Butyrivibrio fibrisolvens: one gene and its partner. The main gene of each other region encodes a partner of the protein of the gene in region 2 in a complex. Links are inferred from orthologs where the notes say so. Each region holds a gene or a part of one and is shown on either strand. Other genes may lie near its edges.

Region 1 (3,149 bases), 2.6 Mb from region 2 along the record:
AAGAGAACGTTATCATCGGTAAACTTATTCCTGCTGGTACAGGTCTTAAGAGATATCGTGACGTTGGTCTTAATACAGACGAACACTTCAAGGATCCTGCAAGAATGATTCTTCGTAAACAGCCTTCAGTAAGCAGAGCTGCCTTCGAAGCTGAAAGTGATATTGATGACAATATCGCTATCGAAGAAACTGTTACTGTAATGGATGATGACGAATAAATCAGTTCTGTATTGACAATATTGCATTAAAATATTATAATATCGAATTGTGTGAAAATACGGAAAGGGGAACGTATGTCCTCTTTCCGTGTTCGCACGTTGATATACACATTTCAACAGGAGGTAAAAAGAATGCCAACATTTAACCAGTTAGTCAGAAAAGGTCGTCAGACATCTGTAAAGAAGTCTACTGCTCCTGCTCTTCAGAAGGGTTTTAACTCTCTTCACAAGAAGGACATAGCTACAGCTTCTCCTCAGAAGCGTGGTGTCTGCACAGCTGTTAAGACAGCAACACCTAAAAAGCCTAACTCAGCTCTTCGTAAGATCGCCAGAGTGCGTCTTTCAAACGGCATCGAGGTAACATCCTATATTCCTGGTGAAGGTCACAACCTTCAGGAGCATAGCGTTGTTCTTATCCGTGGTGGAAGAGTTAAGGATCTGCCTGGTACAAGATATCACATTATCCGTGGTACACTTGATACAGCCGGTGTTGCAGATCGTAAGCAGGCTCGTTCCAAGTATGGCGCTAAGAGACCTAAGGCCTCAAAGTAATTTAGTAACAAAAAATATTAAGTGTTGGGTTCTTTGAACATATAGTAATATAAATGATCAAACGAGCTTGCAGTTAAACTCGGACTGAACATACGGCAGTCAAAGTAATACAGCAGTAGAAGCTTTATCAGTTATATTAGTAAGTTTTAGGAAAACCGCACGAACACTTAATGCATGCGAGGCACTTGTGCACAAGTTGCCGTAGAAAGCCCCGCAAGTGAGTACCTATGATTTATTAACTAATAAGGAGGGAAGAACCGTGCCGCGTAAAGGACATATTGTAAAACGTGATGTACTGGAAGATCCAATGTACAACAGCAAGGTTGTAACAAAGCTTGTAAACCAGGTTATGCTGGATGGCAAGAAAGGTGTTGCACAGAAGATTGTATACGGAGCTTTCGCACAGGTTGAAGAGAAGTCTGGAAAGCCAGCTCTCGAAGTATTTGAGACAGCTATGAATAATATCATGCCTGCACTCGAAGTAAAAGCTAGACGTATTGGTGGTGCTACATACCAGGTTCCGATCGAGGTTAGACCGGACAGACGTCAGGCCCTGGCTCTTCGCTGGCTTGTACTGTTTTCACGTAAGAGAGGCGAGAAGACTATGATCGATCGTCTCGCTGGCGAGATTATGGATGCTTCTAACAATACAGGAGCAGCTGTAAAGCGTAAGGAAGACATGCACAAGATGGCAGATGCAAACAAGGCTTTCTCACACTACAGATTCTAATTATATATTCTGTTATAGAACGTTGTTTGCAATCATTTAGGAGGAAGAACCATTGGCTAAAAGAGAATATCCATTGGAGAGAACCAGAAATATAGGTATCATTGCTCATATCGATGCTGGTAAAACAACATGTACAGAGCGTATCCTCTATTATACTGGTGTTAACTACAAGATTGGTGAGACACACGACGGCGCTTCTACCATGGACTTCATGGAACAGGAGAGAGAGCGTGGAATCACAATTCAGTCTGCAGCTACAACATGCCACTGGACTCCACAGGAATACGGCAAAAAGATCGCTGGTGCTCCTGAGTATCGTCTTAACATTATCGATACTCCTGGTCACGTAGACTTCACAGCAGAAGTTGAGCGTTCACTTCGTGTACTTGATGGTGCAGTTGGTATCTTTGATGCTAAGAACGGCGTTGAGCCACAGTCTGAGAACGTATGGCGTCAGGCTGACACATACGGCGTACCACGTATCGCATTCATCAACAAGATGGATATCGTTGGTGCAAACTTCTACCACGATCTGGATATGATCCGTGATCGTCTTGGTAAGAACCCGATCGCTATCAATATCCCGATCGGTGCTGAAGATACTTATGAAGGACTTATCGATCTCTTCGAAATGAAAGCTTATTATTTCAAGGGTGAGAAGGGTGCTGATGAAGATTGTGAAGAAATCCCTGAGGAACTCAAGGATCAGGCTGAAGAGTGGCACAACAAGATGGTTGAGCAGATCGTAGAGCTTGATGAGAACCTTATGGAGAAATACCTTGAAGGCGAAGAAGTTACTACAGCAGAGCTCAAAGCAGCTCTTCGTAAGGGAACAATCGCTTCTGAGGCAGTTCCTGTATGTAACGGAACAGCTTACAGAAACAAGGGTGTTCAGAAGCTTCTTGATGCAGTTATCGAGTATCTTCCTGCTCCTACAGATGTACCGGACGTTGAAGGTACAGATATGGAAGGAAATGAGATCACATGTAAGTCTACAGAGGATGGCCCTCTTGCAGCTCTTGCATTCAAGATCGTATCTGATCCTTTCGTAGGTAAGCTTGCATTTATCCGTGTTTACAGAGGTATCCTCAAGTCAGGATCTTATGTACTCAACTCAACAAAGGATAAGAAGGAACGTGTAGGTCGTATCATGCAGATCCATGCTGATAAGCGTACAGAGATCCAGGAAGCATTTGCTGGTGATATCGCTGCAGCAGTTGGTTTCAAGGATACAACTACAGGTGATACAATCTGTGATGAGAACAATCCTGTTATCCTCGAGTCTATCGAGTTCCCTGATCCTGTTATCGAGCTCGCTATCGAGCCTAAGACAAAAGCAGGCCAGGCTAAGCTTGGTGAAGCTCTTGGTAAGCTTTCTGAAGAAGATCCTACATTCCAGGTACACACTAACCACGAGACAGGTCAGACTATCATCGCTGGTATGGGTGAAGTTCAGCTGGAAGTTATCGTTGACCGTCTCCTTCGTGAGTTCAAGGTTGAGGCTAACGTAGGTGCACCTCAGGTTGCATATAAGGAAGCATTCACAAAGGCTGTAGATATCGAGTCTAAGTATGCTAAGCAGTCCGGTGGTCGTGGTCAGTATGGTCACTGTAAAGTTAGATTCGAGCCTATGGATGCTAACGGTGAAG
Region 2 (4,183 bases):
TATGCTCTTTTCATGGCGCTTAAAAATGTTCATGATGGTCAGGGCTTTAATAAGTGGCCTGATAATGAAAGATTAAGAGATAAGGCTACTATAGAAAAGTGCATGGACAAATACGATGACGAAGTTAACTTCTATCGCTTCCTGCAATTTGAATTTGCTATTCAGTGGGCAGAAATCAAAAATTATGCTCATCAAAAAGGTGTTGAGATAATCGGAGATATCCCGATCTATGTAGCTTATGACAGCGCAGATACCTGGGCCAATCCCAAGTTATTCCAGTTTGATAAGGATAATGTTCCTCTGGGAGTTGCAGGATGCCCTCCGGATTCCTTTAGTGCTACGGGACAGCTCTGGGGCAATCCTCTTTATGACTGGCCATATCACAAGAAGACAGGCTACGAATGGTGGATGAGGAGAATCAGCCACTGCTTCGAACTTTATGATGTAGTCAGGATCGATCATTTCAGAGGATTTGATGAGTATTATTCTATTCCTTATGGTGATCCTACAGCAGAGTTTGGCCATTGGGAGAAGGGACCTGGATATGATCTTTTCAAGACCATGAAAGATAAGTTTGGCGATAGCCTTCGCGTTATTGCAGAAGATCTGGGATTCCTTACACCTTCTGTATTAAAGCTGGTCCAGAAAACAGGTTTTCCCGGCATGAAAGTGTTACAGTTTGCATTTGACTCAAGAGAGGAGAGTGACTACCTTCCTCACAACTATCCTCACAACTGTATCGTATATACAGGAACTCATGACAATGAGACTACAAGGGGCTGGTATGAGACCTGCAATTCCAAGGACAGAGCTTTTGCCAAGAAGTATCTTGATATTCATACACGTAAGGATATTGCATGGATCTTCATAAGAAGTGCGATGGCATCCGTTGCAGATACCTGTGTTATTCCTATGCAGGATTATCTGAATCTTGATGATAGCGCCAGGATCAATACTCCTTCAGTGCTTGGTGGCAACTGGCAGTGGCGCCTTGGTAAGGATGCATGCACAGACGAACTTGCACAGCGCATGTATGATATGACCAAAACATATGGAAGAATCTGATCTTGAAATAAATATATAGAATGCTTGCCTTAGCGGCGTGGTATCCTCGATGGTTGTACAGGTGGATACCACGCCGCTTTTTACCTAATGTCGCGAGCAAAGCGAGTGACTAATGGTTCAAATTGATGGAGCTCGCGACATCAATTTGGGTTTGAAAGTGGAATACTTTCAAACTTTGACCTTTGCGTAAAGACATTATAAAATCAAATACGGCTGATGAAATGTTTGCAAGCAAAATAAAAAATAGTAACTGATTTTTATAAAGAGGTATATCTATGGGTATGGAAATTGAGAGAAAGTTTACAGTTAGAAAGCTCCCGGATGAGCTGGAAAAGTATGATTATCATTATATAGAGCAGGGGTATCTTAATGTACATCCTGCTATAAGGGTCAGGAAAGAAGATGATCACTTCTATATGACATATAAAGGAGCTGCCGGTGTTGTTGCAAAAAAAGAGTATAATATGGAGCTTGATGAATCTTCATATGATCATCTCCTGAAGAAGGCTGATGGTAATATTATTACTAAGAAAAGATATCTGATCCCAATCAATGAAGATGCATTTTCTAAAGAATATCTTGATACACATGCAGATGATGCCAAGGCTTTTTATGAGGGCGGGATCAAGATAGAGCTTGATATATTTGAAGGTTTTTTTGAAGGGCTTGTAATTGCAGAAGTGGAATTTCCTTCTATTGAAGCTTCAGAAAATTATAATCCGCCTCACTGGTTTAAAGAAGATGTAACAGGGCGTAAAGAATACAGTAATGCTCAGCTTACAAAGCTTGATAAATTTGTTGTGGAAAAAGCTTGACACATGTGGTACAATTCATAAATGGCTGTGTTTATGTTTATTATGCACATATTTTTAAGGAGGATTTATTCATAAAATGAGCGTACAGGTAGAAAAATTAGAAAAGAGCATGGCGAAGCTTACTATCGAAGTTCCTGCAGAAGAACTCGAGAAGGCTATTCAGAATGCTTATAATAAGGATAAAAACAAGATCCAGCTTCCTGGATTCCGTAAGGGTAAGGCTCCTCGTAAGATGATCGAGCGTATGTACGGTGTAGGCGTTTTCTATGAAGATGCTGCTAACGAGCTTATCAACAACGAATATCCTAAGGCTGCAGAAGAGAGCGGTGAGGCCATCGTATCTAATCCTAAGATCGAAGTTGTTCAGATCGAGTCTGGCAAGCCTTTCATTTTCACAGCAGAAGTTGCTCTTAAGCCACCGGTTGGTCTTGGAAAGTATAAGGGAATCAAGGTTTCTAAGCAGGATACAGAAGTAACAGATGCTGATATCGATGCTGAGATCAAGGCTGAGCTTAACAAGAATGCAAGAGTTGTAGAAGTTACAGATCGTGCTGTTAAGGCTGATGACCAGATCACACTTGACTTCGAAGGATTTGTTGATGATAAGGCTTTCGAAGGTGGTAAGGGAACAGATTATCCTCTTACAATCGGTTCAGGTTCATTCATTCCTGGTTTCGAAGATCAGCTTATCGGTGCTGAGATCGGCAAGGAAGTTGATGTTAATGTTACTTTCCCTGAAGAGTATCAGGAGAAGTCACTTGCAGGCAAGGCTGCAACATTCAAGTGCACTGTAAAGGGCATCAAAGAGAAGCAGCTTCCTGAATTAAATGATGAATTCGCTTCAAACGTTTCTGAGTTCGAGACACTTGCTGAGTACAAAGAGAGTGTTAAGAAGAAGCTTGAAGATAGAAAGAATGCAGAGGCTAAGGCTAAGAAGGAAGACGAGGCTGTTAAGGCTCTTATCGATGATTCAGAGATCGAGCTTCCTGAAGCTATGGTTGAGACACAGCAGAGACAGATCGTTAATGATTTCGCTCAGAGAATGCAGTATCAGGGACTTACAATGGAGCAGTATCTCCAGTACACAGGTACAACAGCTGAGAAGATGCTCGAGCAGGTAAGACCTCAGGCTGAAGAGAGAATCAAGAGCCGTCTTGTTCTTGAAGAAGTTGCTAAGGCTGAGAACATCGAAGTTTCTGATGACGAAGTTAATGCTGAGCTTCAGAAGATGGCTGATCAGTATCAGATGGAAGTTGAGAAGGTTAAGGAGATCCTTGGTGAGAATCAGATCAAGACTCTTCGTGAGGACCTTGCTGTACAGAAGGCTGCTGAGTTCATCGTAGAGAACGCTAAGGAGTCTGCTGCTAGAAAGACAACTAAGAAGGCTTCTGAGAAGGCTGACGCTGAAGAGGCTACAGAAGAAAAGCCAAAGAGAACAAGAAAGACTGCAGCTAAGAAGGCTGATTCTGAAGAGACTACAGAAGAAAAGCCAAAGAGAACAAGAAAGACAACAAAGAAGACAGAAGAATAATTCTTTGATTTCTTGAACTTGAAAAAAGTAATATAAAACATAAGATGATCCTCCATAAGTAGACTTCTTTATTTATATCTGCTTGTGGAGGTGATTTTGTATATTTGACTATATAAAAGGTAAAGTCAATGACTTGTAATGACGATATAATAATTGGTTTTATGCTGCTCGTGTACTAACTCATTCATATTTGATCAGAGTACCTGTCTTTAGCATAATTGTCAGTTATAGGTTTCGATTATTACGATTTTATAGTTATTTCATTGATTTAACCCCTTAGAAAGCGTAAACTGATATTGTGATGCTATAGTGCACCATTATTTTTATTTTACTAGTTGACATAAAAAGATTGGAGGACAATTAAAATGAGTTTGATCCCTTATGTCATTGAACAGACAAGCCGTGGAGAACGTTCATATGATATATATTCACGTTTGCTTGAAGACCGTATTATCTTTCTTGGCGAGGAAGTTAATGCTACATCAGCAAGTGTAATAGTAGCACAGCTGTTATTTCTTGAGGCAGAAGATCCTTCTAAGGATATCCACCTTTACATCAACAGCCCCGGTGGAGAGATTACATCCGGTATGGCTATCTATGATACAATGCAGTACATCAAGTGTGATGTGTCTACTATCTGTATAGGTATGGCAGCAAGTATGGGTGCATTCCTTCTTACAGGCGGTGCCAAAGGTAAGCGTCTTGCACTTCCTAATGCAGAGATCATGATCCACCAGCCACTTGGCGGAACTCAGGGTCAGGCTACAGAGAT

What was found. The genes of interacting proteins can lie anywhere in the genome.
Region 1: the proteins of tig (region 2) and rpsG are in contact, whole or in part, in a crystal structure (PDB 3GTY), measured with the Thermotoga maritima proteins. The link is inferred for Butyrivibrio fibrisolvens from one-to-one orthologs. Residues at the interface, in WP_004081061.1 of Thermotoga maritima: Glu122, Val124, Val129, Leu130, Tyr133, Glu188, Gly259, Ile262, Tyr263, Glu266, Ser270, Glu273, Gln274, Glu277, Arg308, Gln311, Ile312, Ser315, Tyr316, Glu325, Arg329, Arg336, Leu363, Phe366, Trp367, Arg373, Leu377, Arg381, Leu384, Glu387; in WP_004081843.1 of Thermotoga maritima: Lys34, Lys52, Lys55, Glu59, Arg62, Gln63, Glu66, Asn67, Lys69, Val71, Arg95, Ala109, Lys110, Lys111, Gly112, Arg113, Pro114, Glu117, Glu121, Ile124, Ala125, Tyr127, Asn128, Asn129, Thr130, Gly131, Lys135, Asp139, Arg142, Met143.

The regions. Positions count from the first base shown.
Region 1 is NZ_CP065800.1:1,462,658-1,465,806, forward strand. What follows is about bases 1-2,764. They hold rpsG (30S ribosomal protein S7), read left to right. Parts: upstream 1-1,029; coding sequence 1,030-1,500; downstream 1,501-2,764. Other genes in these bases: rpoC (DNA-directed RNA polymerase subunit beta'), read left to right, coding at 1-218; rpsL (30S ribosomal protein S12), read left to right, coding at 351-770; fusA (elongation factor G), read left to right, coding at 1,553-2,764. Also shown: more of fusA, read left to right, coding at 2,765-3,149.
Region 2 is NZ_CP065800.1:4,074,392-4,078,574, reverse strand. Bases 1,325-4,183 are described here. They hold tig (trigger factor), read left to right. Parts: upstream 1,325-1,956; coding sequence 1,957-3,411; downstream 3,412-4,183. Other genes in these bases: clpP (ATP-dependent Clp endopeptidase proteolytic subunit ClpP), read left to right, coding at 3,777-4,183; I7804_RS17100 (CYTH domain-containing protein), read left to right, coding at 1,341-1,880. Outside these bases: malQ (4-alpha-glucanotransferase), read left to right, coding at 1-1,065. UniProt on the Bacillus subtilis protein: Involved in protein export. Acts as a chaperone by maintaining the newly synthesized protein in an open conformation. Functions as a peptidyl-prolyl cis-trans isomerase.